DNA from 2 places in the Bradyrhizobium sp. sBnM-33 genome. Region 2 is predicted to be linked to the other one. Evidence: predicted binding sites of a transcription regulator. Region 2 holds the regulator's gene; the other holds the start of a gene.
What was found. Region 2 encodes PhoB, which activates phosphate uptake and scavenging genes when phosphate is short. Its sites were predicted from a motif close to TGTCATNNANCTGTCAT; they were not measured.
Positions count from the first base shown of each region.

Region 1: the regulator PhoB is predicted to act here: its motif matches at 1,373-1,389, upstream of RX328_RS16025 (alkaline phosphatase D family protein).

Region 1 is NZ_CP136624.1:3,494,192-3,497,602, reverse strand. It holds gene RX328_RS16025 (alkaline phosphatase D family protein) at 1-1,306, opposite strand, end outside; gene RX328_RS16020 (hypothetical protein) at 1,524-1,925, opposite strand; gene RX328_RS16015 (indolepyruvate ferredoxin oxidoreductase family protein) at 2,068-3,411, opposite strand, start outside.
Region 2 is NZ_CP136624.1:740,574-743,984, forward strand. It holds gene pstB (phosphate ABC transporter ATP-binding protein PstB) at 1-432, shown strand, start outside; gene phoU (phosphate signaling complex protein PhoU) at 444-1,160, shown strand; gene phoB (phosphate regulon transcriptional regulator PhoB) at 1,234-1,938, shown strand; gene RX328_RS03480 (GcrA family cell cycle regulator) at 2,165-2,674, opposite strand; gene RX328_RS03485 (aspartate aminotransferase family protein) at 3,169-3,411, shown strand, end outside.

The sequences.
Region 1 (3,411 bases), 2.8 Mb from region 2:
CGAATTCCCAGAACGGCTCAAAGTCCTGATAGATCGCGCGGTTCGGATCGTAGTGATGGGCGGCTGTGTAGTGCATGTCGGCGGTCAGCCAGACTGTGTTGCGGATGCCAGCGCGTTTCATGAACGACAGCAAATCGGCGATCTCGTGCTCGCGCCGCTCCGGCGGACCGTCGCCGAGCGCAATCGCGTCCTCGCTGATCAAGCCGATCGGCATGTCGGCCGCGATCACCTTCCAGGTGGCGTCGGAAGCCACCAGCTCGCGCTTCAACCAGGCCAGTTGCGTCGCGCCGAGAATGCAGGTGTCGCTGTGGTCGTCGCGCCTGTTCAACGTGGAATCGCGGTAGCTGCGCATGTCGATCATGAAGACATCGAGCAGCGGACCGTAGGCGATCCTGCGATAGATGCGGCCGTCCTGCGCGGGCGTCGCGCGCATCGGCATGAATTCATGGAACGCGCGGCGCGCCCGCGCCACCAGATGCGAGGTACCGGCCTCGGCATAGCCGCTCGCGTCGGCCGGGGCGATCGGAGCCCAGTCGTTCGTCACCTCGTGATCGTCCCATTGCGAGAACACGGGCACGGCTGCATGGAACGCGCGAAAGTTTTGGTCGAGCCAGTTGTATTTGTAGTTGCCGCGGAATTGCGCGAGCGTTTCGGCGACGACGGACTTTTCCTCGGTGACAAGGTTTCGCCAGAGCCCGCCGTCGGGCAGCTTCAGTTCCCGCTCCACCGGGCAGTCCGCATAGATGTGGTCGCCGCAATGGATGAAGAAGTCCGGACGGTTGTTGAGCATGGTGCCGTAAGTCCGCATGCCGCCGCGGCTTTCGTCGATGCCCCAGCCCTGCCCCGTGGTATCGCCCGACCAGGCGAACGACACCGAGCTGCGCGCTGTGGGCGCGGTGCGGAAATGCCCGACCTGCGCCTCGCCAGCGACCCCCGGCTCGCTTTCAAACTGCACGCGATAGAAAATATCCTGTCCCGGCGGCAATCCGTCGAGCAGAACTTTCGAGGTGAAATCGGCATCCGGCAACGCGTCGGCCGAAGCCGTGCCAATGATGGTCTTGAAATCTTCGCTGGCCGAACATTCGACCTGCATCCGCGCCGCGCGGTCGGCGCGCGCCCAGATCACGGCGGTGTTGGCCGAGACGTCGCCCGATTGAATGCCGCTGGTGATGAGCGGCCGATCCGCGGCGCGGCTGAGATAGGGTCTGGCGAGGCTGCCGAGACCGGCGACGGCACATGTTGCCGCGGAGCGGACCAGCCATTGACGCCGGCTCAAACTTTGCGCGGCGCGTATCGCAATCGGCATCGAAGCACCCTCGTCGAATCACGACGAAGGTGTGCCTGTTGAGTTTGACTCGCGGCTGAAGCTTTTGCGACAGGTGGATGAAAGTGCGGAATCGTAGGATGGGTAAAGCCACCGGGTCCGGCCTTCGGCCGGCCCGATGATAAACTCCGCGAAACCCATCAATCCCAACGTGGAGACGTGATGGGTATCGCTTCGCTCCACCCATCCTACGAAGTCTCTACCGCTGCCAGTCGCAGATGCCGCCGGACGTGCACGGCCAGGTCTGGATCCGCGTGTCGCGGGCCTGGGCGTCGAGCGGATTGGTATGGCGGCGCGCCTGCTTGGTGCTGCGGACCGCAGCGCGCGGCTTCTGCACGCGCTCCTGCACGACGCGCGTCTTGCGCTCGGCAGCCTTGGGTACGACCACGCGTTCCGTCTTCACTGGCCGGGCATCGGTTCTGGCCTCGATCCGGACCGCGGCGAACTGCGTCTCTGGGCCGAGCCGCTTCGGCGAAAGCAGAGCATGGGGGAGATCCAGACCGAGGATCTCGCCTGCACGGTACTGATCGGCCAGCGCGGCGCTGCCTGAGATCAGGAATACCGTGCAAAGTGCTGCGGCAATAGCTCTCTTCAGGACCATCGCTGGCCTCCTGAAATCAACCAAAGACTGAAGAATAGCCATCATGTAGGAAGCCGGCAGGACAATTCCAGCCGGTTCCGCTCTCAGGGTTACGCGTGAGGATCCCGGCTGTGAAAAAGTTCACGCGCCGGGTGAACAACTTCTACTCCGCGGCCTGCGCCACCGGCTGGCCGATCGCCGCTTCCAACCGCGTGCACTCCGCACGGTATTTCGCGACATTGATTTCCTTGACGTGGCCATAGCCGCGAACGAGTTCCGCTGATTTCGCCAGCGCCACCAGACGTGGCCAGTCATGCGGCTTGGCCCGGTCGAGATGGCGGAAGATCATCGCGGAGTATTCGCCCGGCAAGGCCCGCTCCATCCGCCGCTCGGCTGTATAGCCGAAAGGATCGAATGCTGTGCCGCGCAGGAACTTGAAGCGGGTCAGGATGTCGAAGGCGCGGAATATCCAGGAGCCGAACTCGCGCTTGCGCAGACGACCCGTGACCTTGTCGCGCGACGCGAGCAGCGGCGGCGCGAGGCTGACCTTGACACCCTCTTCGCCGTCGAATTGCTCCTTCAACGCTTTTGCGAACTCGCCGTCGGAATAAAGCCGGGCGACTTCATATTCGTCCTTGTAGGCCATCAGCTTGAACAGACCTTTAGCGAAGGCTTCCGTCAGTTCATGCGAGCCCGGCGCGGCCTTGGCTTCCGCTGACCGCACGTGCTCGACGTCGGCGAGGTAGCGCTTCGAATAGGATTCGTCCTGGTACTCGGTCAGGAACTTGGCGCGGAACGCGATGCTCTCGTCAAGCGTACGCTTTACCGGCGCCGCGCCCGAACTCTTGAAGCGTGCGGCGCTGACGACGCGCTGCAGATCGTGCGCCGCGAGCCGGCCCCAGGAGAACGCCAGCTTGTTCATCTCGATCGCGGCGCCATTGAGGTCGATCGCCTTCATGATCGCTTCCAGCGACAGCGGGATCGCGCCGCGCTGGAACGCAAAGCCGAGCATGAAGGCGTTGGTGGCGATGCTGTCGCCCATCAGCACCGTTGCAAGCCCGGTCGCGTCGAGAATGTCGAGGTCGGAGGCGCTGACGGCCTCGTTGAGCGAATCCCGCATCGTCCCCGCTTCGAAATCGATGTCGGGGTTGATGACGAAGCTCGCAGTCGGCAACAGGTCAGCATTGACGATCGCCCGCGTGACGCCACGCTCGGCCCGGCTCAGCGCTGGGATGCTGGTGGCGACTACGATGTCGCAGCCGAGGATGAGGTTGGCGCCGCCGGGCGCGATGCGCACGGTTGCGAGATCGTCCGCTTGCGGGGCGATGCGGACGTGGCTCATCACAGCACCGTTCTTCTGCGACAGTCCCGTGAAGTCGAGCGTCGAGCATGCCCTGCCCTCGACATGGGCAGCCATGCCGAGCAGCGCGCCGATGGTGATGACGCCGGTGCCGCCGATGCCGGTGACGAGGATGTTGTAGGCGCCATCGAGCGCCGGTGTGGCGGG
Region 2 (3,411 bases):
ATCCGTCTCTATGAGAAGATCTCGAAGTCCGAGATGGACGGCCGGGTCGAGAAGGCGCTGCGCGGCGGCGCGCTGTGGAACGAGGTCAAGGACAAGTTGAACGCCAGTGGCCTCTCGCTGTCCGGCGGTCAGCAGCAGCGGCTATGCATCGCGCGCACCGTTGCGGTCAGGCCCGAGGTGATCCTGTTCGACGAGCCCTGCTCGGCGCTCGATCCGATCTCGACCGCCAAGATCGAGGAACTGATTCAGGAACTGGCGGAGGACTACACCATCGCCATCGTCACCCATAATATGCAGCAGGCGGCGCGCGTCTCGGACAAGACCGCCTTCATGTATCTCGGCGAGCTGATCGAATTCGACGATACCAACAAGATTTTCACCTCGCCGCGCGATCGACGTACCCAGGACTACATCACGGGGCGGTTTGGTTAAGGAGATAACAGATGGCTTCTGAGCACACCGCCAAGGCATTCGACAGCGACCTTCAGGAATTGACGCGCCTGGTCGCCGAGATGGGCGGCCTGGCTGAGCGCATGATCACCGAATCCGTCGACGCGCTGGTCCGCCGCGACGTCGCGCTCGGCAAGCACGTCGTCGCCACCGACGTCGAGATCGACCGCCTGCAGCATCTGATCGAGGAGCGCGCGGTGCTGACCATCGCCCGCCGTCAGCCGATGGCGATCGATTTGCGCGAAATCGTCGGCTCGATGCGGGTTGCCACCGATCTGGAACGGATCGGCGACCTCGCCAAGAACATGGGCAAGCGCGTCGCGGCGCTGGAGAACGATTTCCAGCCGCTGAAGCTGATGCGCGGCCTCGAACACATGACCGACCTGGTACAATCGCAGGTCAAGTCGGTGCTGGACGCCTATGCCGCGCACGATCTGCCGGCGGCGATGGCGGTGTGGAAGGGCGACGAGGAAGTCGACGCCATCTGCACCTCGCTGTTCCGCGAACTCCTGACCTATATGATGGAAGATCCGCGCAACATCTCGTTCTGCATCCATCTGATGTTCTGCGCCAAGAACATCGAACGGATCGGCGATCACGCCACCAACATCGCCGAAACCGTGTTCTACATGATCGAGGGTCAGCAGATGCTCGACAAGCGCCCGAAGGGCGACATGACGACGTTTGCGACCACCGTACCCAACACTTGACATAGTGTTTTCCAGCGACGTGGAAACCGGTTCGCATGAAGAAAACGCGTCAAACAGAAGAGGCAAGAGCAGGATGAGCGCGCGCATAATGGTGGTCGAGGACGAGGAAGCGCTGACCACGCTGTTGCGCTACAACCTCGACGCAGAAGGCTACGAGGTCGAAACCGTCGGCCGCGGCGACGATGCGGATACACGGCTGAAAGAGCGCGTGCCCGATCTCGTCGTGCTCGATTGGATGCTGCCGGGGCTGTCGGGCATCGAGTTGTGCCGCCGCTTAAGGGCGCGCCCCGAAACCAAGCAATTGCCGATCATCATGCTGACCGCGCGCGGCGAGGAGAGCGAGCGCGTGCGCGGGCTTGCGACCGGCGCCGACGACTACATCGTCAAGCCGTTCTCGGTGCCGGAACTTTTGGCGCGGGTGAAGGGCCTGTTGCGGCGGGCAAGCCCCGAGCGGCTCGCCACCGTGCTGACCTATGGCGATATCGAACTCGATCGCGAAAAACGCCGCGTCGCGCGCTCGGGCCGTCAGATCGATCTCGGCCCGACCGAGTATCGCCTGCTGGAATTTTTCCTGGAGCATCCCGGCCGCGTCTTCAGCCGCGAGCAGTTGCTCGACAGCGTCTGGGGCCGCGACATCTATATCGACGAGCGCACCGTCGACGTCCACATCGGCCGCCTGCGCAAGCTGCTCAACCCCGGCCGCGAGCAGGACCCGATCCGCACCGTCCGCGGCGCGGGGTATGCGCTGGATGATAGGTTTGCGAAGGTGGAGCCGTAAGGCTCCATCGTTGTCCGCGCGAAAGCGGGGACTCTCTCATCGTCATTGCGAGCGAAGCGAAGCAATCCATCGTGCGGCAAAGCAAGTATGGATTGCTTCGCTACGCTCGCGATGACAGTGGAACGCGTAGCCCGGGTGGAGCGAAGCGCGACCCGGGGAATGTCAGCCCATCGCGAGATCGTCCCGGATTTCGCTTCGCTCTATCCGGGCTACGGCAAACCGCGACTTACCTTGTTGTCTTCGGTTGCTGACGCCGGCGGTCGGCCGCGGGCTGGTAGGCGATGCGCGAGTGATGGGCGCAATAGGGCAGGCCCGTGAGCGCTTTGCCGCCGCAGAAGAAGAATTCCGGGCTCGAGGGATCGCCGACCGGCCAGTGGCAGGTGGCCTCGTTCAGTTCGAGCAGCGACAGCCGCTGGCTCATCGGCACGACGTTGTCGAAGGCGATCGGATCTGGCTCCATCTCGACTTCGAAGGCGTGCGCGAGCGCGGTGTTGCCGCGCGAGACCGGGCGCGAAACCCGCATCATCGGTTGGGCGGGGCGTGCCTTGCGCTGCCGCGGGGCGGCCGAGGAGGGGCTCTTGGCGCGGCCGGAAAGGCCCAGCCGGTGCACTTTGCCGATCACGGCGTTTCGCGTCACATTTCCGAGTTCCGCGGCGATCTGGCTTGCCGACAATCCGGCTTCCCAGAGCTTCTTAAGCTGCTCGACGCGATCGTCGGACCAGGTCAAAACCGTCATCGTAATCTTCCCTTCGCATCGCGCCGGCCAATCGGGGCGGCGCTGGCGATGTCATCGTCTCAAAAATCCCTGCGGTCAGAATCCCTTAGCCCTCGCCGGGCGCGCTAACCGCGCCCGAACGTTTACGCCTGCACAAAAGGACTCCAGGGATCAGAACTGCCGCACGAGATGTCGTATCCGACAGCCCAAACGCTACAATATGGCGTGACTCCGGCGCAAGAGTCCGGGCCCGAGCGTCCACATGTTCTGACATCTAGGCATTTCACTGCGTGGTTTCCACCACACCGCAATCCTACGGATTTCAGCCCCTTGCACGGCAGGAAAGGCCGTTCCGTGGCGTGTTGACAGCGCTCCCCGCCCACATAGAATGCCTCTCACGTGCCGCCCTTAAGAGGCGGCACGTTTCGTTTTCGCAAGACCGGCTGTTGCCGCGTTCGCGCCAATGCACGCCCGCGGCAGGTCTCAAAGGCAGGTCTCAAACCTCAGTGATTGCCATGACCAATAGCGCCACGTCGCATCTGCTCCCCGTCTTCGCCAGGGTCGATCTCGGCTTCGAACGCGGCGAAGGCTGCTGGCTGACCTCCACCAATGGCGAGCGTTATCTCGACTTCACCTCAGGCGTCGCGGTGAATGCGCTCGGTCACTGCCATCCGCACCTGATCAAGGCGTTGCAGGAACAGTCGACGAAGCTCTGGCACATGTCGAACCTGTTCAAGTCGCCCGATGGCGAAAAGCTC